3 regions of the Streptomyces sp. NPDC029044 genome follow, and region 2 is predicted to be linked to each of the others. Evidence: riboswitches for the same ligand, from Rfam matches in the RefSeq annotation. Region 2 holds a riboswitch; each other region holds the start of a gene.

What was found. A riboswitch is a leader RNA that binds a small molecule or an ion and turns the genes downstream of it on or off. The one in region 2 is predicted to bind cyclic di-AMP.
Region 1: it holds a riboswitch for cyclic di-AMP, as region 2 does, so the genes downstream of both, AB0E85_RS16080 (M23 family metallopeptidase) here and AB0E85_RS10790 (peptidoglycan DD-metalloendopeptidase family protein) in region 2, are expected to answer to the same signal.
Region 3: it holds a riboswitch for cyclic di-AMP, as region 2 does, so the genes downstream of both, AB0E85_RS11770 (transglycosylase SLT domain-containing protein) here and AB0E85_RS10790 (peptidoglycan DD-metalloendopeptidase family protein) in region 2, are expected to answer to the same signal.

The regions. Positions count from the first base shown of each region.
Region 1 covers NZ_JBEZWN010000016.1:42,957-50,567, reverse strand. The annotation lists gene AB0E85_RS16095 (GNAT family N-acetyltransferase) at 1-944, opposite strand, end outside; gene AB0E85_RS16090 (HPr family phosphocarrier protein) at 1,124-1,405, shown strand; gene AB0E85_RS16085 (GntR family transcriptional regulator) at 1,574-2,269, opposite strand; gene AB0E85_RS16080 (M23 family metallopeptidase) at 2,458-3,246, opposite strand; cyclic di-AMP (ydaO/yuaA leader) riboswitch at 3,259-3,423, opposite strand; gene AB0E85_RS16075 (pitrilysin family protein) at 3,614-5,002, opposite strand; gene AB0E85_RS16070 (pitrilysin family protein) at 4,999-6,342, opposite strand; gene AB0E85_RS16065 (DNA topoisomerase IV subunit A) at 6,724-7,611, shown strand, end outside.
Region 2 covers NZ_JBEZWN010000009.1:25,345-32,955, reverse strand. The annotation lists gene AB0E85_RS10815 (aspartate aminotransferase family protein) at 1-801, shown strand, start outside; gene AB0E85_RS10810 (XRE family transcriptional regulator) at 913-1,557, shown strand; gene AB0E85_RS10805 (DUF6126 family protein) at 1,554-1,673, shown strand; gene AB0E85_RS10800 (tyrosine-protein phosphatase) at 1,690-2,487, opposite strand; gene AB0E85_RS10795 (alpha-galactosidase) at 2,667-4,742, shown strand; cyclic di-AMP (ydaO/yuaA leader) riboswitch at 5,053-5,215, shown strand; gene AB0E85_RS10790 (peptidoglycan DD-metalloendopeptidase family protein) at 5,220-6,149, shown strand; gene AB0E85_RS10785 (DUF6250 domain-containing protein) at 6,343-7,059, shown strand; gene AB0E85_RS10780 (SGNH/GDSL hydrolase family protein) at 7,205-7,611, shown strand, end outside.
Region 3 covers NZ_JBEZWN010000010.1:47,642-55,252, forward strand. The annotation lists gene AB0E85_RS11760 (DUF2092 domain-containing protein) at 1-37, opposite strand, end outside; gene AB0E85_RS11765 (polyprenyl synthetase family protein) at 270-1,280, opposite strand; cyclic di-AMP (ydaO/yuaA leader) riboswitch at 1,783-1,958, shown strand; gene AB0E85_RS11770 (transglycosylase SLT domain-containing protein) at 1,964-2,743, shown strand; gene AB0E85_RS11775 (HAD family hydrolase) at 2,707-3,555, opposite strand; gene AB0E85_RS11780 (GNAT family N-acetyltransferase) at 3,748-4,812, shown strand; gene AB0E85_RS11785 (glycosyltransferase) at 4,833-6,170, shown strand; gene AB0E85_RS11790 (polysaccharide deacetylase family protein) at 6,254-7,009, shown strand; gene AB0E85_RS11795 (glycosyl hydrolase) at 7,106-7,611, opposite strand, start outside.

The DNA of each region.
Region 1 (7,611 bases), on a different contig from region 2:
CCCTCGTGGCCGCTCTCGGCGTACCCCGCGGAGACCACGACGAGCCCCTGTACGCCGTGTTCGCCGCACTCGGTGACGACCTCGGTGACCTGCTCGGCCGGCACGGCGACGACGGCGAGGTCGACCGGGCCGTCGATGTCCCGCACCGAGCGGTGCGCGGGCACGCCGTCGAGCTCCTTCTGCCCTTCGGGAAGGGCCTTGTTCACGGCATGGAGGCGGCCGGTGAACCCGGCGTCGCGGATGTTGCCGAGGACGCTGCGGCCCACGCCGCCGGGGGTGCGCCCGGCGCCGATGACGGCGACCGAGCCGGGGGCGAGGAGCCGCTGCACGGAGCGCGCCTCGGCGCGGTGTTCGCGGGCGTACTGCACGGCGAGGGAGCGGTCGGTGGGTTCGAGGTCGAACTCCAGACGGACGACGCCGTCCTCGAAGCTGCGTTTCTGGGTGTAGCCGGCGTCCGTGAACACCTTGATCATCTTGGTGTTGGCGGGCAGCACCTCGGCGGCGAAGCGGCGGATGCCGCGCTCACGGGCGACGGCCCCGATGTGTTCGAGCAGGGCGGAGGCGACCCCGCGGCCCTGGTGGGCGTCCTGCACGAGGAAGGCGACCTCGGCCTCGTCGGCGGGTGCGGACGCGGGCGTTCCGTCCGCGCCGATCCGGTCGTAGCGTACGGTGGCGATGAACTCGCCGCCGATGGTGGCCGCGAGTCCCACCCGGTCCACAAAGTCGTGGTGCGTGAAGCGGTGGACGTCCTTGGCGGACAGGCGAGGGTACGGCGCGAAGAAGCGGTAGTACTTCGACTCGTCGGAGACCTGCTCGTAGAAGCTGACCAGGCGATCGGCGTCATCAACGGTGATGGGCCGGATGCGCGCGGTGCCCCCGTCGCGCAGCACCACGTCGGCTTCCCAGTGGGCGGGATACTCGTGCCGGTCCGGCGAGGTCTGCATGGGCCCCAGAGTACGGCTAGCGTCCGACAGCGGCGCGACGCAGTCTGTGGAGGGCGTCAGTCGGGTCGAGGCCGCGATCCGACGGCACCCCTGGAGTGGAACGCGAGGACCGCTCCTGGTGGGCTTCACGATATGGGAAACTGGTCTAGACAACCCTGAACACCGAAGGGCAGCAACACATGGCTGAGCGCCGCGTCAACGTCGGCTGGGCCGAGGGTCTCCACGCCCGCCCCGCCTCCATCTTCGTCCGAGCCGCCACGGCCGCAGGCGTCCCGGTGACGATCGCCAAGGCTGACGGCAACCCCGTCAACGCGGCCTCGATGCTGGCCGTCCTGGGCCTCGGCGCCCAGGGGGGCGAGGAGATCGTCCTGGCCTCCGACGCCGAGGGCGCGGACGCCGCCCTGGACCGGCTGGCCAAGCTGGTCTCCGAGGGTCTCGAGGAACTGCCCGAGACCGTCTGATGTCCCGTGCGCCGTTCCGGCGCACAGCGAAGGGCCCGCCCTGATTCACCGGGGCGGGCCCTTCGCCATTCCCGGCGGACAAGGAGCGGGACATTCTGGAATTCCCCGTTTCCGGGCACGGAAAATAGGCCTTCATGAATTGGCTGCTCTTTGTATACGGCCGCCGTGTTAATGCCGCAGGCTCGCCGTGTTTACGGGATGTTGCGAGTTCCTCACACGGTCGGCGGACTCCCTGCCGGAGCCGAAGCGCAGGCGGTGCGCGCCCGTCGCGCGCTCGGCGTGCAGCGCCGTGACCGCCCGCGCGCGCTCGCCGTCCCCGCGCGCCACCGCGTCCACGATCGCGCCGTGCTCCGTCCAGGACTCCACCGGGCTGGCCGGCGCGTCCACGGCGTACATCCACGCGATCTTGTGGCGGAGCTGGGTGAGCATCGAGGTCAGTGCGGGGCTGCCGGAGGCCTGGGCGAGCGTTTCGTGGAACCAGCCGCCGAGGGAGCGCAGGTCGTCGCTGTTGCCGCGGCGGGCCCGCTCCTGGCCCAGCCGGACCAAGCCGCGCAGGACTTTCAGATGCGCCTCGGTGCGGCGCTGGGCCGCGCGGGCCGCACCGAGCGGCTCCAGGAGCATGCGCATCTCCAGCAGGTCGCCCGCCTCCTGCTCGGTGGGTTCGGCCACGCACGCGCCCGCGTGCCGCCGGGTCACCACGAAGCCCTCGGCCTCCAGGGTGCGCAGCGCCTCCCGGACGGGTACCCGCGAGACGCCGTAGCGGCGCGCGAGGAGTTCCTCGGTGAGCCGGCTGCCGCGTGCGTGGACGCCCGCGACGATGTCGTCCCGGATGGCCGTGCACACCGAGTGCGCGGGAATACGCATGACCGACCTCCCCTTAATCCCCGTGAAACGCCAGCGAGTGGCGTCCGTTCCGTGACTCTATTGCAATGAGCCGGAATTTCCGACGGCCATCGGGAATCCAGGGATATTTTTTGGACAAGCCGCCGCTGTAAACGCCGAAAGCCCCGGCTCGGGGAGCCGGGGCTTCGGGAACAGCGCGGAGGTTCCGGTCAGACGTTCACGCCGTGCGAGCGGAGGTAGGCGACCGGGTCGATGTCCGAGCCGTACTCCTGGCTCGTACGGGCCTCGAAGTGCAGGTGCGGGCCGGTGACGTTGCCGGTCGCGCCGGACAGGCCGATCTGCTGGCCGGGGGTGACCCGCTGGCCCACCGAGACGCCGGTCGAGGACAGGTGGCCGTACTGGGTGTACGTCCCGTCGTTCATCTTGATCACGACCTGGTTGCCGTACGAGCCGCCCCAGCCGGCCTCGACGACGGTGCCCGCGCCGACCGCGTGGACGGAGGTGCCGCTGGCGGCGTGGAAGTCGACACCGGTGTGGCTGCCGGAGGACCACAGGCCGCTGCTGGCCTTGTAGCTGGTGGAGACGTACGAGCCGGAGATCGGGGCCACGTAGGCGTTGAGGCGCTTGCGCTCGGCCTCGCGGGCGGCGCGCTCCTTGGCCTCGCGGGCCTTCTCGGCGGCTTCCTTGGCCCTCTCGGCCAGCTCGGCGGCCCGCTTGCGCGCGGCCTCCTCGGCCTTCTGCTTGGCGGCGGCCTCGTCGGCGGCCTGCTGCTGCGCGATCGCCTGGGCGTCGATCTGCTGGGCCACGGTGTCGCCCATGGTGACGACCGGGGTGAGGCCGGTCTGCTCGGGGCTGGGCTCGGCGGCGAAGGCCGCAGGGGCCGCCACGGTGCCGATCACGCCGGTGGTGGCGAGGGCCGCGACGCCCGCCGCCCGGGCGGTGCCGCGCTGGATCCTGCTGGGACGACGGTGCTTCCCGGTGGCGCGAGTGAACGCCATGTAGTGGCTGGTCCTTTCCTTCCCTCTCGCCTACCGGGTTAGCTGACGGGTTCGGAGCAGGAAGGTCTCCTACGGACTCCCTCGCGACTCGCGCGGGCGCCCGATTCACCCCAGGGACTGCGGTGGGTCCCCGGCTCCCCTGGCTCGCGCCGTACGGGGACTCGGCGATGACTGTCCGGTGCCGCGGGTGCGGCGCACTGCCTGACGAACAGCCCGGACGACGCTAAGCGGCGCCACTTTCAATTCCCAAACGAATCCCGGTGTTTGTAGCGCATCCCACAGGGCAGACAGGCAACCTCCGTACCAATTCGGGCATAAAGGAGCCCTGGTGCCTCGAAAGACAACCAGGGCCCCTGCGCGCGTGCCGCTACTCGGCCGCGACCACGGTGACTTCGCCGATGCCCAGGGCCTCGACAGGCGCCTTGATCTGCGCCGCGTCGCCGACGAGGACGGTCACCAGGCGGTCCACCGGGAAGGCGCTCACGGCCGCCGCGGTGGCCTCCACCGTTCCGGTCGCGGCGAGCCGGCGGTACAGCGCGGCCTGGTAGTCGTCGGGCAGGTGCTGCTCGACCTGGTCGGCCAGCGTGCTCGCGACCGCCGCGGCCGTCTCGTACTTCAGCGGAGCCACACCCACCAGGTTCTGCACGGCGACGTCCCGCTCGGCGTCGGTCAGCCCTCCGGCAGCGAGGGCGCGCAGCACCGTCCAGAGGTCCTCCAGGGCGGGGCCGGTGTTGGGCGTGTCGACGGAGCCGCTGATGGCGAGCATCGCGGCGCCCGTGCCGTCCGGGGCGGACCTGAGGACCTGGCCGAACGCCCGTACGCCGTAGGTGTAGCCCTTCTCCTCACGCAGGACGCGGTCCAGGCGTGAGGTGAGGGTGCCGCCGAGGCAGTACGTGCCGAGCACCTGCGCGGGCCACACGCGGTCGTGCCGGTCCGGGCCGACCCGGCCGATCAGCAACTGCGTCTGGACGGCGCCGGGGCGGTCCACGATGACGACCCGGCCGGTGTCGTCGGCGGTCACCGGCGACACCGGGCGCGGCTCGGCCGAGGAGCCCGTCCAGGCCCCCAGGGTGTCCCCGAGCAGGGCGTCGAGGTCGATGCCGGTGAGGTCGCCGACGACCACGGCGGTGGCCGTGGCGGGGCGGACGTGCTTCTCGTAGAAGCCGCGGACGGCCGCGGAGTCGATCGCGGCGACCGTCTCCTCGGTGCCCTGCCGGGGCCGCGACATGCGCGCGTCCGAGGGGAACAGCTCCTTGGAGAGCTCCTTGGCGGCGCGGCGGGAGGGGTTGGCCAGTTCGTGCGGGATCTCGTCGAGGCGGTTGGTGACCAGCCGCTCGACCTCGCTGTCGGCGAACGCGGGCGCCCTCAGCGCGTCGGCGATCAGGTTCAGCCCCTTGGCGAGCCGGGAGGCCGGCACCTCCAGGCTGAGCCGGACGCCGGGGTGGTCGGCGTGCGCGTCGAGGGTGGCGCCCGCGCGTTCCAGCTCGGCGGCGAACTCCTCGGCGGAGTGCTTGTCGGTGCCCTCGGAGAAGGCCCGGGCCATGATCGTGGCCACACCGTCCAGGCCGGCGGGTTCGGCGTCCAGGGGGGCGTCGAGCAGCACCTCCACGGCGACGACCTGCTGGCCGGGGCGGTGGCAGCGCAGCACCGTCAGGCCGTTGTCGAGCGTGCCGCGCTCGGGGGCGGGGAAGGCCCAGGGCTTGGCGTCGCCCGACTGCGGCCGGGGGTGGAAGTCCATCGTGGCGAGCTCGGTCACCGGGCCGCCTCCTCGTTCTCGTCCTGGTCGGCGGGGGCTTCGGGGGCGGTCGGCTCGTAGACGAGCACCGCGCGGTTGTCGGGCCGCAGGCGGGCCTTGGCGACCTCCTGGACCTCCTGCGCCGTGATCTCCAGCACACGCTGGACGGCGGTCAGGGCGAGCTGCGGGTCGCCGAACAGCACGGCGTACCGGCACAGTTCGTCGGCGCGGCCGGCGACCGTGCCGAGCCGGTCCAGCCATTCGCGCTCCAGCTGGGCCTGGGCGCGCTCCATCTCCTCGGCCGTGGGGCCCTCCTCGGCGAACCGGGCGAGCTCTTCGTCGATGGCGGTCTCGATGACCGGGACCTCCACGTCACCGGATGTCTTCACGTCCAGCCAGCCCAGGGAGGGCGCACCGGCGAGCCGCAGCAGGCCGAAGCCGGCCGCCACGGCCGTACGGTCGCGCCGCACCAGCCGGTTGTAGAGGCGGGAGGACTCGCCGCCGCCGAGGACGGTGAGGGCCAGGTCGGCCGCGTCGCACGCGCGCGTGCCGTCGTGCGGCAGCCGGTAGGCGGCCATCAGGGCGCGCGCCGGGACCTCCTCCTCGACGACCTCGCGCAGCTGCCCGCCGATGGTCTCCGGCAGCGAGCCGTCGCGCGGGGCGGGCTTGCCGTCGTGGCCGGGGATGGAGCCGAAGTACTTCTCGACCCAGGCGAGGGTCTGCTCCGGGTCGATGTCGCCGACCACGGAGAGCACGGCGTTGTTCGGCGCGTAGTAGGTGCGGAAGAACGCGCGCGCGTCCTCCAGGGTCGCCGCGTCCAGGTCGGCCATGGAGCCGATCGGGGTGTGGTGGTAGGGGTGGCCCTCCGGGTAGGCGAGCGCGGTCAGCTTCTCGAAGGCGGTGCCGTACGGGACGTTGTCGTAGCGCTGGCGGCGCTCGTTCTTGACGACGTCCCGCTGGTTCTCCATCGACTCGTCGTCGAGGGCGGTCAGCAGCGAGCCCATGCGGTCGGCCTCCAGCCAGAGGGCGAGCTCCAGCTCGTGGGCGGGCATGGTCTCGAAGTAGTTGGTCCGCTCGAAGCTGGTCGTGCCGTTCAGCGAGCCGCCCGCGCCCTGGACGAGCTCGAAGTGGCCGTTGCCCTTGACCTGGGCGGAACCCTGGAACATCAGGTGCTCGAAAAGGTGAGCCAGACCGGTGCGCCCCTTGACTTCGTGGCGCGAGCCGACGTCGTACCAGAGGCACACCGCCGCGACCGGGGTCAGGTGGTCCTCGGAGAGCACCACGCGCAGGCCGTTGGCCAGGCGGTGCTCGGTCGCTGTCAGGCCCCCGGAGCCTGCCTGCGCTGTGGCCGTGTGACCCATGGGCATGTACGTCCCTTCGATCGCGGAGCGGTCTTCACAACCGCCGATTCCTGCCGGTCCTGCCACTGTATGCAAGCGTGCGAAGCCCTGGTGGAGTTCCCGGGCGGCGTACGCCGAGAGCGAGCACGGGCGACCGTTCCCGCCGGGCTCCGGACGGCCCGGCGGGCGCCGGAGACCGGGTCCTGGTCCCGCTTGTCAGTGCGGCGGTCCACAATGGTCGGCGTCAGATCCGGATCGCAGCAGCATGAGCGAGCCGCAGGGGCGGCCGGTGACGAGTGGGCGAGCGCGCGCAGGGCCCGAAGGGCCGGGCACGGTCGGCGTCTCCTCACCGGCAGGAAAGCCCCGTAGGCGAGCGACCAGTAACAGGAGGAGCCGGCAGCGATGGCCCGCCGCAGCACGAAGACGCCGCCCGACGACTCGTACGAGGAGCGGATCCTCGACATCGACGTCGTCGACGAGATGCAGGGCTCCTTCCTCGAGTACGCGTACTCGGTCATCTACTCCCGCGCTCTGCCGGACGCGCGCGACGGACTCAAGCCCGTGCACCGCCGCATCGTGTACCAGATGAGCGAGATGGGCCTGCGCCCCGAGCGCGGGTACGTCAAGTGCGCCCGTGTCGTGGGCGAGGTGATGGGCAAGCTGCACCCGCACGGCGACGCGTCGATCTACGACGCCCTCGTGCGCATGGCCCAGCCCTTCTCGATGCGAGTCCCGCTGGTCGACGGCCACGGCAACTTCGGCTCGCTGGGCAACGACGACCCGCCGGCGGCCATGCGGTACACCGAGTGCCGGATGGCCGAGGCGACGAGCCTGATGACAGAGTCGATCGACGAGGACACCGTCGACTTCAACCCCAACTACGACGGCCAGGAGCAGGAACCGGTGGCCCTGCCCGCCGCCTTCCCGAACCTCCTGGTCAACGGCGCCTCGGGCATCGCGGTCGGCATGGCGACGAACATGGCGCCGCACAACCTGCGCGAGGTCATCGCCGCCGCCCGCCACCTGATCAGGCACCCGAACGCCGATCTCGACGCCCTGATGAAGCACGTTCCGGGCCCCGACCTGCCCACCGGCGGGCGCATCGTCGGCCTGTCGGGCATCCGGGACGCCTACGAGTCCGGCCGCGGCACGTTCAAGATCCGGGCGACGGTGTCGGTGGAGCCCGTGACGACCCGACGCAAGGGCCTCGTGGTCACGGAGCTGCCCTTCACGGTCGGCCCCGAGAAGGTCATCGCCAAGATCAAGGACCTGGTCGGTTCGAAGAAGCTC
Region 2 (7,611 bases):
AAGGGCGACGTCGCCGCCCTGATCGTCGAGCCGATCCAGGGCAAGGGCGTCCTCACGGGCCCGCCCGGCTGGCTGCGGGCCGCGCAGGAGCTCCTGCACCGGCACAAGGCCCTGCTCATCGCCGACGAGGTGCAGACGGGCCTCGGCCGGACCGGCGACTTCTACGCCTACCAGCACGAGGACGGCGTGGAACCGGACCTGGTGTGCGTGGCCAAGGCGCTCTCGGGCGGCTATGTGCCGGTGGGCGCCACCATCGGCAAGGACTGGATCTTCAAGAAGGTCTACTCGTCCATGGACCGGGTGCTGGTGCACTCGGCGAGCTTCGGGGGCAACGCACAGGCCATGGCGGCGGGCCTCGCAGTGCTGTCGGTGATGGAGAACGAGCAGATCGTCGCGAACGTCCGGGCCACCGGGGAGCGGCTGCGGTCCCGGCTGGCCGCGCTCACGGACCGGTACGAGATGCTCGCCGAGGTCCGCGGCCGGGGCCTGATGATCGGCATCGAGTTCGGCCGGCCCAGGTCGCTGAAGCTGCGCAGCCGCTGGGCCATGCTCCAGGCCGCCCGGAAGGGACTCTTCGCGCAGATGGTCGTCGTGCCGTTGCTCCAGCGGCACCGGATCCTCACCCAGGTCTCCGGCGACCACATGGAGGTGATCAAGCTGATCCCGCCACTGATCATCGGCGAGCGGGAGGTGGACCGGTTCGTCGACGCCTTCACGGCCGTCATGGACGACGCGCACAACGGTGGCCTGGTGTGGGACTTCGGCAAGACGCTCGTCAAGCAGGCGGTCGCCAACCGCTGAGGGCCTGTCCGAGTGCCCTGACCGAGGTGCGAAGCCGGCGGCGCCGTCGGCCGCTTTTGCCTGTGGGGCAAGAAATTTGCCGCAGAGGCAACACTCCGGCTGAATGGAGGCATGAGCTCCTCCGAGACCGAGCGGCCCTCCGGGGCCGCCTCGCCGGCCGAACCGGCGACCGGTGCGCTGCCCGCTGTCGCACCCCGGCTGCGGGCGCTGCGGCGCCAGGCCTCCCTGACGCTGGAGGCCGCGGCCCGCGCGGCCGGGCTGTCGCCCGCCCACCTCTCGCGGCTGGAGACCGGACAGCGCCAGCCCTCGCTGCCGATGCTGCTCGCGCTCGCCCGGGTCTACGGTACGACGGTTGCCGAGCTGCTCGGCGAGAAGGCCGCCGAACGGGACTCCGTCATCCGCGCGGCGGACATGGAACCCACCGCGGCGGGCGGCTGGACCTACTGGCAGGCCGGCGCCCCCGGCCGCGGGATGCAGGCCCTGCGCGTCCACGTCCCCCACGGCTCCCAGGGCGACATCGTGCGCGTCCACCCCGGCGAGGAGTGGCTCCACGTGCTGCGCGGCCGGCTGCGGCTGCGGCTCGGGGACACCACGCACCGGCTGGCGCCCGGCGACAGCGCCCACTTCGACTCGCTCACCCCGCACCGGATCGCCGCCGAGGACCACGACGGCGTCGAGCTGCTCTTCGTCCACACCCTGCTCCAGAGCCCCACGGCCGCCCTGTGCCTCGGCTCCACCCCAGGAGACATGTCATGAGGGACATGGAGGAGAAGTTCCCCCGCGCCCTGTGGGTGAGGCTGTTCGTCTACCTCATCGCAGGCCACATCTTCGCCGCGTTCATCTACCTGCTGTTCGCGCTCGGGGCGAAGTAGCACCCGCCCGGGCGCCTCAGTCGAGGAGCCGCTCGCGCAGTCGTTCCCGGGTCTCCGGGGCCAGCTTCAACCCCTTCTCCAGGTAGGTGTCGACGCCGCCCCAGTTCTCCTCGATGGTGTCGAAGGCCGCCGTCAGGTACTCGGCGCGCGCGTCGAAGAGGGGGCTGAGCAGCTCCATGACCTCGGGGGAGTAGGCCGAGGCGGCGGAGCTGCTGCGGTGCACCTTGTACCGGCGGTGCTTGGCGTTCGACTTCAGGTAGTCGTCGACGATCGCCTCGCGCTCGACGCCCACCGCCAGGAGCGTCACCGCGACGGACAGACCCGCGCGGTCCTTGCCCGCCGCGCAGTGCATCAGCGCGGGAACGCTGTCCTGCGCGAGCGCGTGCAGCACCTGGGAGTGCTCACCCGTGCGGTCCTTGATGATCATGCGGTACGAGGCGATCATCCGGTCCGCGCCCTTGCCGTCCGAGAGGATCGCGCGCAGCTGCTCCAGGTCGCCGTCGCGGACCATCTTCCAGAACTCGGCGCCGTCGGCAGGGTCGCTCAGCGGCAGGTTCACGTTGCGCACGCCCGGCAGCGCGACGTCCGGCCCTTCGAGCTTCTGGTCGGCCGCGTTGCGGAAGTCGAAGATCGTGTGCAGGCCCAGCGTGGTCAGGAAGGCGGCGTCCTCCCCGGTCGCGTGGGCGAGGTGCCCGCTGCGGAACAGCACGCCCGGGCGTACCCGCCGTCCGTCCACGGTCGGAAGCCCGCCCACGTCACGGAAGTTGCGCACTCCGGCCAGCTCGGGCTCGGTCGACGGGACCTGCTGTGTCACGAGGGCTCCTCCCCTTCGGCGCCGCCGACGCGGCTCGTCGCCCGGCGTCACTCGACGATACGACATGCCTGCCTGGGGCAATGAGTTGTCCACAGGCGTTGCCCGGAGGCCCCGCGGCCGTCGATGATGTTGCGGCCTGGTCGCACCTGATCGGGCTTGTTCGAATCTGTGAGGGCATGATGCTGGAGATCTCCGAAGACGGTCGTACGTGGGTGCTCTCCGGGCCGGCCAGCAGCTACGCCGTCCATGTCACCGACCGGGACGAGCTGCTGCACCTGCACTGGGGCTCGAGGATCGGCCTCGCCGACGCCGAGGCCCTCGCCGTCCGGCCGCTGCCGGACTACTGGCCCTTCGAGTCCCCGCTCGACGGACGCGAGGAGTACCCGGTCGAGGGCGGCCCCCGCTTCGTCCGGCCCGCCCTGTCCGTGCGCACGGCCGAGCGGCGCGGCACCGAGTGGGTTTTCGACGGGCACGACGCCGCGGACGGCGAGCTGCGCCTCCGGTTCCGCGACGGCGGCCTGACCGTCACGCTGCACTACCGGATGCCCTCCTCGACGGACGTCGTCGAGCGCTGGGTGACCCTGGACAACCGGGGACCGGCCGTCGAGCTGCTGCGCGCCGACTCCGCGACCTGGACCCTGCCCGACCGCGACGCCTGGCGGCTGTCCCAGCTGCACGGCCGCTGGGGAGCCGAGTCCCGCCTGACGCGCTCCGATCTCACCCACGGCGAGAAGATCATCGGCAGCCGCCGCGGCCACACCTCGCACCAGCACCTGCCGTGGGTCGCCCTGGACACCGACGCCACCGAGGAGCGCGGCGAGGTCTACGGCTGCGCCCTGGGCTGGTCCGGGTCCTGGCGCATCGCCGTGGCCCAGCTCCCGGACGCGCGCGTGCAGATCACCGGCGGCGCCGGCCACGACGACTCGGGCCTGCTGACGCTGGGCACGGGGGAGTCGTACACGACCCCGGTCTTCGCCGGGCTCTGGAGCGACGGCGGATTCGGCGGGGCGAGCCGCGCCTGGCACGCCTACCAGCGGGCGCATGTGATCCCGGACGCGGGCCGGGACCGGCCGGTGCTGTTCAACTCCTGGGAGGCCACCGAGTTCGACATCTCCGAGGAGCAGCAGCGGGCGCTCGCCGAGCGGGCCGCCGCGATGGGCGTCGAGCTGTTCGTCGTCGACGACGGCTGGTTCGGGGCCCGCACCAGCGACCGGGCCGGCCTCGGCGACTGGACCCCGAACCCCGACCGCTTCCCGGGCGGGCTGAAGCCGCTCGCCGACCACGTGCACGGACTCGGCATGCAGTTCGGGATCTGGGTCGAGCCCGAGATGGTCAACCCGGACAGCGACCTGTACCGCGCGCACCCCGACTGGGTGCAGTACCAAACGGGACGAAAGCGGACGGAGTTTCGCAATCAGCTCGTGCTCAACCTCGCCCGCGAGGACGTGAGGGAGTACCTCTGGGAGCAGCTCCACGAGCTTCTCTCCAGCGCTCCCGTCGACTACGTGAAGTGGGACTTCAACCGCTGCTTCACCGACGCCGGCTGGCCGGACGACCCCTACCCGCAGCGGCTGTGGGTCGACCACGTGCGCGGCCTGTACGCCCTGCTGGACCGGCTGCGGGCCGCCCATCCCGGCGTGGCCTTCGAGTCCTGCTCGGGCGGCGGCGGGCGGATCGACCTCGGAGTGCTGAGCCGTACGGACCAGGTGTGGACCTCCGACAACACCGACCCTCTCGACCGGCTCGCCATCCAGCACGGCTTCAGCCAGATCCACCCGGCCAGGGTCATGGCCGCCTGGGTCACCGACAGCCCGAACGTCATGCTCAACCAGCGGGCCAGCTCCCTGCGGTTCCGGTTCGTCAGCGCCATGGCCGGGGTGCTGGGAGTCGGCGGCGACCTCACGCGGTGGACGCGGGAGGAACTCGCCGAGGCCCGGGAGTGGGTGGAGCTCTACAAGGAGATCCGGCCCGTGGTGCAACGCGGCGACCAGTACCGGCTGCGTCCCCCGCAGGGCGGACCGAGTGCCGTGCAGTACGTCCTCGGCGACGAGACCGTCGTCCTCGCCTGGCTCCAGGCGCAGCGCTACGGCGAGCCCGTACCGGCCCTCCGGCTGCGGGCCCTCGATCCGGCCGCATCGTACGAATGCCTTGAAACGGGCGAAATTTACCGTGGGGCCGTGCTGCTCCATCACGGGCTGCGGGTCGGCCTGCGGGGGGATCTGGATGCCACGGTCGTCCGCCTTAAGAGGAAGTAGTCCTTTCTGTCCGAATAAGGCGCTTAAACCGCTTAGGGATAACGTGCCCCGACTGTAAAGGAGATGAGGTCGGGGTGCGTGACCATCGTCATATTCGTGACGATCCGTTGTCGCCATGTGCACGTAATTCTCGTGTGGTTCAAGGCTGTTGCGGAAAGCGGGAGATCGGTAATCCACGCTCGGTGACCGCGGATGTGGCGACGCGTCAAGGAAAACACCGTCACGGGCAACCGCAAGCTTGTCCGTTTGCGTCCTGGTCGCTTACGTTCCACACCAATCCGGACGGACGCCTAATCCTGCCGCCGACCGGAGCCCGCACACACTGACCCGACGTACGGCAGGAGCGGGGGACCCACAGGTAAGACGCCTGTTCCGGTTCCCGGAACGGCTTGGGGTTAAGCCGCGCCCCCGGCGCGGCCGGGCATCTCCAGCCCGCACCCGACAGCTCACCTCGCAGGCGACGGAGAGGAATTCGCCATGCCCGCGAAGGGTAAGCACCGCCGTCCCAAGACCCAGCGTTTCACCCGCTCCATCGCCGTCGCCGGAACCGGCGGAGCCGCTCTCGCGCTGCCGCTCATGGGGACCGCCGGCGCCCACGCCGCCACCCCGCAGTCGGCTCCGGAAAAGGCCGTCCAGTCCGCTCCGGCCGCCGAGAAGAAGGCCGCCGAAAAGGCCAATGGCCCCCGCACGTACACCGTGAAGGCCGGCGACTACCTCGCGAAGATCGCCGACGACCAGGACGTCAGCGGCGGCTGGAAGAGGCTCTACGCCGACAACCGCGACGCCGTCGGCTCCGACCCGTCGCTGATCCACCCGGGCCTGAAGCTGTCGATCGGCAAGAAGGCGGCGAGCGAGCCGAAGTCCTCGGCGCCGTCGGCGCCGAAGGCCTCCGCCCCGAAGCCCTCGGCCGCGAAGCCGTCCGCCGCCGAGTCGGCCCCGAAGGCGGAGAGCGCCGCGAAGCCGGCCGCCGCCAAGCCCGCCGCCGAGAGCAACGCGAGCGGCTACACCCTCCCGGTGGCCGGTGCCACCGTCGGCACCCCGTACCGCATGTCCGGCAGCATGTGGTCCAGCGGCTACCACACCGGTGTCGACTTCGTCGTCCCGACCGGCACCTCCCTCAAGGCGGTCGGCGCCGGCACCGTCGTCTCCGCCGGCTGGGGCGGCGCGTACGGAAACCAGGTCGTCATCAAGCTGAACGACGGCCACTACGCCCAGTACGCCCACCTGTCCCAGCTCTCCGTCTCGGCCGGCCAGACCGTGACCGCCGGGCAGCAGGTCGGCCTGTCGGGCGCGACCGGCAACGTGACCGGACCGCACCTGCACTTCGAGATCCGCACCACGCCGGACTACGGCTCGGACGTGGACCCGGTCGCCTTCCTGCGCTCGCACGGCGTCTCCGTCGGCTGACCCACCGCACGACCACCTGCCTGACACGCGGCCGAAGGCCGGACCCCGATCCCCGGGTCCGGCCTTCGGTGTGTGCGCATGCCGTCAGCCGCGTCAAGGGATCGACAGGCGGCGGCAGTTGGGACAGAGTGATCCCGTCCGGAGTGCAAGCGCTTTCAGAGCCTTCCCGGCGGATCCCGAGGAGCTGTGTCCCGTGCCGACCACCCGCAGAGCGTTCGGAGCCCTGGCCGCCGGAACCGCCCTGGCGGCCCTCGTTCCCACGGCCACCGCGCACGCCGCGCCCCGTCACCGCCGTCTCGTCGCGCGCGACGACTTCTGTCACGGTCTCGGGCAGTGGGCGACCGAACTCCAGGACGGCGGCACCGTCACCGCCTCCCGCGGCATCCTGGAGATCGACGTGCCGGGCGGCGCGACCGTGTGGTTCAGGCGGCGGCTCGAAGGGCCGTACGTCCTCGAATACACCGCGACCGCCGTCTGTGAGGGCGGGGTCAACGACCGGGTCTCGGACCTCAACAACTTCTGGAACGCGACCGACGTACGCTCCCCGGACGACCTCTTCGCGACTCCGCGCGGCGGCGCCCTCGACGAGTACGACCACCTCACGACGTACTACGCGGGATACGGAGCCAACTACAACACCACGACCCGGCTCCGCCGTTACGTCGGCGAGCCCGGCGTCCGCCCCTTGGTCTTCGACTACACCGAGCCGCTGCTGGTGCCCAACGAGCCGAACCGGGTCCGGATCGTCTCCGACGGCTCGACGGTCCGGTGGTGGAACAACGGGCGGCTCGTCTTCGACCACACCGACCCGCAGCCCTACACGGGCGGCCACTTCGCCTTCCGGACCGTCTGGAGCCATTTCCGGATCAGTCGATTCCGGGTCTGGCGGCTCACCCCGGAACACCCCTGACAAGCGGCGTATTCCGGAGTTGGCGAACACTTTAGGAGTGGGCTATCTCACCGCCCGTCAACCCTTTCCTACGGTCGCGTAGGTCACATTCGAAGGTGAATCATGAGCTGCTGTGGCAGACGATTCGAAGAGTGACAGCAAAGCAGTGATCGGGTCGTACGTGGCGGTGGGGGACAGCTTCACCGAGGGCGTCGGCGATCCCGGGCCCGACGGGTCGTTCGTCGGCTGGGCCGACCGGTTCGCCGTCCTGCTCGCCGACCGCAGGCCCGAGGGCGACTTCCGGTACACCAATCTCGCCGTACGCGGAAAACTCCTCGACCAGATCGTGGCGGACCAGGTTCCGCGGGCCGTCGACATGGCCCCGGACCTCGTCTCGTTCTGCGCCGGGGGCAACGACATCATCCGGCCGGGCACCGACCCCGACGAGGTGGCCGAACGCTTCGAGCGGGCCCTGGCCCGCCTCACCGCCGTGTCCGGCACGGTCATGGTGACGACCGGGTTCGACACCCGTGGCGTGCCCGTGCTCAAGCACCTGCGCGGCAAGATCGCCAC
Region 3 (7,611 bases), on a different contig from region 2:
CGGCGGTCGTGCTGTCGTCGGATGCGTACGGTGCCATGTGTGCCCTACCTCCGTGGTCGGCGGCGGCTGTCCGTGTCGTCCACGCACTCGTCCCTGAGCCGCCATTCTCACCCGAACAGGTGAGGAGTGGTGTTCTTCCGTGGTGACCATCTGACCAAATCGGCCAGGGAGATACGTCAGACCCCGGACTCAACTCCGTGTACTGCTGGGGTATGACACGGAAGGGCGGCTTCTCCCCCTACCCGTAGGGGTCGGGCGGGGGAGGCGGACTAGCCGGCCCGGTGCACCACCGCGTCGCACAGCTCCAGGAGCGCCGTCTTCGCGGTGCACTCCGGCAGGGGCGCGAGCGCCGAACGGGCGTCCTGGGCGTAGCGGACGGTGTCCCGCCGGGCCTGCTCCAGCGCCGGGTGGGCCCGCAGCAGACGCAGGGCCTCGGCGTGCCGGGCGTCGTCGGTGAGGTCGGAGTCGAGCAGCTCGCACAGGGCGATGTCCTCGGCGAGCCCGAGCCGGGCCGCCCGCTCGCGCAGCCGCAGCACCGGCAGCGTGGGGATGCCCTCGCGCAGGTCGGTGCCGGGGGTCTTGCCGGACTCGTGGGAGTCGGAGGCGATGTCCAGGACGTCGTCGGCGAGCTGGAAGGCCACGCCGAGCCGTTCGCCGTACTGGGTCAGGACGTCCACGACCGTGTCGTCGGCGCCGGACATCATCGCGCCGAACCGGCACGACACCGCGACCAGCGAGCCGGTCTTGCCACCCAGCACGTCCAGGTAGTGCTCGACGGGGTCCCGGCCGTCCTGCGGTCCTGCCGTCTCCAGGATCTGGCCGGTCACCAGGCGCTCGAACGCCTCGGCCTGCACCCGCACGGCCTCGGGGCCGAGGTCGGCCAGGATGTGCGAGGCGCGGGCGAAGAGGAAGTCGCCGGTGAGCACCGCGACGGAGTTGCCCCAGCGGGTGTTCGCGCTCGCGACGCCGCGGCGCACGGAGGCCTCGTCCATCACGTCGTCGTGGTACAGCGTGGCGAGGTGGGTCAGCTCCACGACGACGGCCGACGGCACGATCCCGGGCGCGTACCGGTCGCCGAACTGGGCGGAGAGCATCACCAGCAGCGGGCGGAACCGCTTGCCCCCGGCCCGCACCAGGTGCTGGGCGGCCTCCGTGATGAAGGGCACCTCACTCTTGGTGGCCTCGAGCAAGCCTTCCTCGACAGCCGCCAGTCCGGCCTGGACATCGGCTTCCAGAGCCTGGTCCCGCACGCTCAGCCCGAACGGCCCGACGTCGGTCACGAGGGGTCTCCTGTCTGCTGTGTCTGCCGGTGATTACGCGGATTGTCGATAGGTCGCTGCCCTCACTCCGGCCAGCGTATCCGGTCACGTTTCGATCACCGCCAGCACCCAGGGTTACAGGCCGGGCGGTATCCGATCACGACCGTTATGTTTTCGATCAACCTATAAGAACAGATATAAATCGACTTACCCATAGGTAGCGAACTATGCACGATTTGCCGTGATGAGTAGGCGAATTCCCCTTGGCGGGAATTGCCCCACAGCCTCGTGATCAGTGAGTTGAATCACTTGTTCCCCCTTTCCGCCCCACCTCGGCATCGACCCGTACCGCCTTTCCCGCAGAGCCAGTTGAGCCTTGGCTTCCGCAAAGGATCAAGCGGCCCAAACACCTCCGACCAAGGTCAACCGCGCGATATGTGACTGAGGTGCTTGTTCCCGACATGTGCTCTCGCATACGTTCCCGGCCTGTCCGGCGGACGCCCAATCCTGCCGCCGCCCGGACTCCCCACAGGAACCGACTCACTCACGCAGGGCAGGAGCGGGGGACCCAGGTAAGTCGCCGGTCCGCACAGCGGCACGGCTCGGGGTGAAGCCGCGCACGGCACACAGCGCCGTACGCGGCCGGGCACCTCCCGGCCCGAACCCGACAGCTCACCTCGCAGGCGCCGGAGAGGAATATCGCCATGGCCGGACGAGGCAAGCACCGTCGCCCCAGAACCAACCCGCTGACCCGAGGCTTCATCGCCGCCGGTACCGGCGGAGCAGCACTCACCCTGCCGCTCCTCGGTGCCACGTACGCGAGCGCCGCCGAGCCCCAGAGCGCACCCGCCGCCGCACAGTCCGTGCCGCAGGCGGCCCAGCCCGCCAAGTCCCTCACGTACACCGTGGTCAAGGGCGACTCGCTGGCCCGCATCGCGGACAAGTACGACGTCTCGGGCGGCTGGAAGCAGCTCTACAAGGACAACCGCGCCGCCGTCGGTGACGACCCGAAGCTGATCCACCCGGGTCTGAAGCTGACGGTGAAGACCACCAAGACGAGCGCCGCGAAGAAGACGGCGACCAAGTCGTCCGCCCCCGCCAAGCCGGCCGCGAAGCCCGCCGGCGGTGTCGCCCAGGCCACCCAGGCGTCCGCGAAGACCTACGCGAACAACCTCGACGGGTGGATCCGCGAGGCGCTGGACATCATGGCTCAGAAGGGGATCCCCGGGTCCTACGACGGCATCTACCGCAACGTCATGCGCGAGTCGTCCGGCAACCCCCTGGCGATCAACAACTGGGACTCCAACGCCGCCAAGGGCACCCCGTCGAAGGGTCTGCTCCAGACCATCGACCCGACCTTCCAGGCCTACCACGTCGACGGCACGTCGTGGGACCCGTACGACCCGGTCGCCAACATCACCGCGGCCTGCAACTACGCGGCCGACCGCTACGGTTCGATCGACAACGTCAACGGCCCGTACTGAGCCGGCTCGCCCAGCAGTCGTTCGAGGACGACGGCGATGCCGTCGTCCTCGTTCGACAGGGTGACCTCGTCGGCCACGGCCTTGAGTTCGGGATGGGCGTTGGCCATCGCCACCCCGTGAGCGGCCCAGTCGAACATCGGGATGTCGTTGGGCATGTCACCGAAGGCGATGGTGTCCGCCGGGCGCAGTCCCAGATGCTCGGCGGCCAGCGCCAGGCCCGTCGCCTTGGTGATCCCGCACGGCTGGAGTTCGACCGTGCCGGGCCCCGACATCGTCACCGTCGCCAGTGAGCCGACCACCGAGCGGGCCGTCGCCGCCAGTTCGTCGTCCGACAGATGGGGATGGCGGAGCAGCACCTTGCTGATGGGCTCGCCCCACAGCTCGTCGCGCCTCTCGACCCGCACGGCGGGCAGGGTCGGGTGCGGCATCAGATAGCCCGGCTCGATCAGCGTGAGCCCGTCGACCCCGTCCTGGTCGACCGCCGCGTACACCTGCCCCACCTCGGCCTCGATCTTGCCCAGGGCGGTCTCGGCCAGTTCCCGGTCCAGGGTGATGGACCACAGCAGCCGGTCCGTGCCCGCGTCGTACACCTGCGCGCCCTGCCCGCACACCGCGAGCCCCGTGGCACCGAGGTCGTCCAGGAGCGGCCGCACTCTGGGCGCCGGCCGGCCCGTCACCACGAGGTGCTGGGCACCGGCGTCCGCCACCCGCGCGAGCGCGGCGAGGGACCGGTCGGACAGGGTGTCGTCGCCGCGCAGCAGCGTCCCGTCCAGGTCGGTGGCGATGAGTGAATATGCGATGGGTGCGGCCATGATCAGAGAATACGGACAGCGCGCCCCTTCGTTTCATCGTACGACGGACGCCGATTGCCCGGTTGAAGGCCTCTGCACCGGTTGGCAACAACATGCTCCGCTACCTACCCGTGAGGCCGCATCGAGCGGTACCTTCCAAGTGTCCAGGGGGGACTTGATCGGGGGGTCGGGTTGAGCAGTGGGCGCATTCGCGTGGCCGTGCCCGGGGAGCTCGGCGAAGGGGAGAGGGAACGCTGGCGTGCGCTGCGCGCGGCTTCCGAGGCACCGCGCAACCCCTTCATGGAGCCGGAGTTCACCGAAGCCGTCGGCCGGGTCAGGCCGGGGGCCCGGGTGGCCGTGGTGTACGAGGGGCCGGAAGCGGCCGGGTTCCTGCCTTATGAGCGCGGCCCGTTGGGGCAGGGCCGGGCGATCGGGCTCGGTGTCTCGGACGCGCAGGGCGCGATCCTGCGGCCGGGCCTGGACCTGGAGACCGGCCGGCTGCTGAGGGCCTGCTCGGTGTCGAGCTTCGCCTTCGACAATCTGGAGGCCGAGCAGCGACTGTTCGTCCGGTACGCGGCCGAGGAGCACGCCACCTACGTCATCGACGTGGAGAAGGGCTACGAGACGTACGAGTCGGTGCTGCGCTCGCAGTCGCCGAAGTTCCTGAAGACCACCCTGGCCAAGGAGCGCAGGCTCGGCCGGCAGGGCGGCGAGCTGCGGTTCGTCTTCGACGAGCGCGAACCGGCCGCGCTGCGCACGCTCATGGAGTGGAAGTCCGCCCAGTACCGCAGGACCGGCCGCCGGGACCGGTTCGCCCAGGAGTGGATCACCCGGCTCGTCGGGCAGCTGGCCCGGACTCGCGCGCCGGAGTGCAGCGGCACGCTGTCGGTGCTCTACGCCGGTGAGCGGCCCGTCGCCGCGCACTTCGGGCTGCGTTCGTCCTCGGTGCTGGCCTGCTGGTTCCCGGCCTACGACCCGGAGTTCGCGAAGTTCTCGCCGGGTCTCGTGCTGCACCTGCGCATGGCCGAGGCGGCGGCCGCCGACGGCATCGGCATGCTCGACCTGGGGCGGGGCGCGGCCGAGTACAAGAACGCGCTGAGGACGGGCGAACTGCCCGTGTACGAGGGTGCGGTGACCCGGCCGGGGGCCGGCGCGGCACTGCACTGGCTGAGCCGCGAGCCCACGCGCCGCGCGCACAGCTTCGTCCGCAGCAGGCCGCGGCTCGCGTCGCTGGCCGCGCGGACGCTGAAGGGCGCGGCTCGGCTGCGCCGTACCTGACACACGAGGGGGGTGGGCGCATGGCCGGTTCGGCGCGTGCGCAGGAAGAGATCCGGCGGTTCCTTGACATCGGGGCGGTGCAGGTCGCCGAGCTGGACCTCGATGGTGACGAGGCGGTGCTCAGACCCGGCCCGGGGAGCCCGCCCGTGACGCACGGCGAGGTGTTCGTGCTGGTCAAGCGGGGTGGCCGGCCCGTGGGCACCCTGCTGGGGCGGGTTCCTGAGGGGGCGGATGCCAGGGCCGTGCTGGCGGAGCGGGCGCGGGTGGAGTGCGGGCCGGCCGTCTTCGGCGCACCCGGGGAGCCGCCGTTCACGAGTGTCGTCGTCGCCACCCGGGAGCGCGCCGGGCAGCTGGCCCGGGCGCTGGACTCGCTGCTGGCGCAGGACCATCCGCGGTTCGAGATCGTCGTCGTCGACAACGCGCCCGTCACGAGTGAGACGCGGGAGCTGATCGAGCGGAAGTACGCCGAGCGCGTGCGGTACGTCCGTGAGCCTGTTCCGGGGCTCGCGGGCGCGCACAACGCCGGGCTGGACGCCGTGCGCGGTGAGGTGGTCGCCTTCACCGACGACGACGTGGTCGCCGACCCGCGCTGGCTGACCGAGCTGAGCGCGCCCTTCGCCGCCGACGCCGGGCTCGGCTGCTGCACCGGGCTGATCCTGCCCGCGCGGCTGACCACCCCGGCGCAGGTCCTGCTGGAGAGCCACGGCGGTTTCGCGAAGGGCTTCACTCCAAGGACGTACGACCCCGCGTGCCCGCCGGGCGACGAGCCGCTGTTCCCGTTCACGGCCGGGCGGTTCGGTTCGGGCGCGAACATGGCGTTCCGGACGGCGGTGCTGCGTTCCGTCGGCGGTTTCGACCCGGCCACCGGCGCCGGGACGGCCGCCCGGGGCGGCGACGACCTCTACGGCTTCGTGCGCGTCCTGGCCCAGGGCCACCGGCTGCGCTACACGCCGTACGCCCTGGTCTGGCACCACCACCGGGAGACCTGGCGGGACCTGGAGACCCAGGCGTACGGCTACGGCGCCGGGCTCACGGCGTACCTCACCGCGGTGCTCGTGAACCGGCCCGCGCTGCTGCCGGCGTTCCTCGCGAGGCTGCCCCGCGGCCTCGCCCACGCCCGCACGCTGACGGCGGTACGCGAGACGGAGCCGGCGGACGGCACGGGCACGCCCGGCGATCACAACGTGCGGACCCACCCGTGGCCGCGGCGACTGTCGCGGTTGCAGCGCAGGGGGATGGTCTACGGGCCTGTCGGGTATGTACGGGCGCGGTACGCGCTGCGTGCGGCGGTGCGGGAGAAGACGGCTCAGCGGGCGAAGACCGCTCATGGGGTGAAGACCGCTCAGGGGGCGAGATGACCACGTCGGCACGGACCCGCGGTGAGGGGCCGATATCGCCCTCGGGCACCCCGGCCATCCCCGTATTCCTCTACCACGCCGTGATGGACGACCCGCCCGAGTGGATCGCCGAGTTCACGGTCACGCCACGGCAGTTCGCGGCACATCTCGATGTCGTCGTCGGCAGCGGGCGCACCCCCGTCACGATCAGCGCGATCGCCGATCATCTGGCCGGGCGGGCGCCGCTGCCGCCCCGGCCCGTGCTGCTCACCTTCGACGACGGGTTCGCCGATCTGCCCGGCCCCACCGCCGAGGCCCTGGCCGCACGCGCGCTGCCCGCCACCGCCTACCTCACCACCGGCGCCATCGCCCCGGGCGGCCGCAGTCTGCTGCCGCCCGCCCCGATGATGACCCTGGCCCGGGCGGCGGAGCTGGAACGTTCCGGCATGGAGATCGGCAGCCACACCGTCACGCACGCGCAGCTCGACACCCTGTCCGCCAAGGCCCTGGCGTACGAACTGCGCACCTCCAAGGCGGTCTTGGAGGACGCCCTCGGGCACGAGATCCGGCACCTCGCCTACCCGCACGGCTACAACAGCCCCCGGGTGCGGGCGATGTCGGCCCGGGCCGGTTACGAGACGGCGACCGCCGTGCGGCACGCGCTCAGCTCCGACCGTGACGAGCGGTACCGCATCGCCCGGCTCATCGTCCGGCGCACCCACACCGTCGCCGACGTCGAGGACTGGCTGGCGGGGGCGGGCGCACGGGTCGCGCCGTACCGCGACGGGCCGAAGACCATCGCGTGGCGCTGGTACCGGCGGGCCCGTGCGGTGGTGCGCGGGCCCGAGTTCGCGGGCTGACCGGACAGGGGCTGACCGGACGGGGACTGACCGGACAGCCCGAGTTCGCGGGCTGACCGGACAGGGACTGACCGGACGGGGGCTGACCGGACGGGGCTACCCGCGCGGCTGGTTGAGGTACGGGTCGGAGACCGCCTTGCGCAGGCTGTCCCAGGCCGCGTCGTTGGCCAGTGCCAGGTTGCAGTGCGGCCCGGGGTCCCGGTAGTTCCACTGGAGGGCGGCCTTGACGCCCTCCAGGCCCTTCAGGACCCCGGGCACCTCCGCGTACCACTCGGCCTGCCGCCGCGGGCGGTTCGCGTCCGCGGCGGTGCCGAACTCGGAGAGCATCAGCGGCTTGTCGTCGGAGATGTTCGCGCGGATCCAGTCGTGCGTGGCGTTCTGGGTCTGTGCGAAGGTCAGCCAGCCCGCTTCGTGACAGCGGTAGTAGTTGTACTGGTTGTAGCCGACCCAGTCGACGTAGTCGTCGCCCGGGTACATCTTCTTGATCTCGTCGGCGTGGTCGAGGTACCCGGTGGTGATCCACGTCCACACCACGTTGTCGACGCCCAGTTCGCGGAAGCGGTCATGGATGTGCCGGTAGGCCTTCACATAGTCGGCGGGCG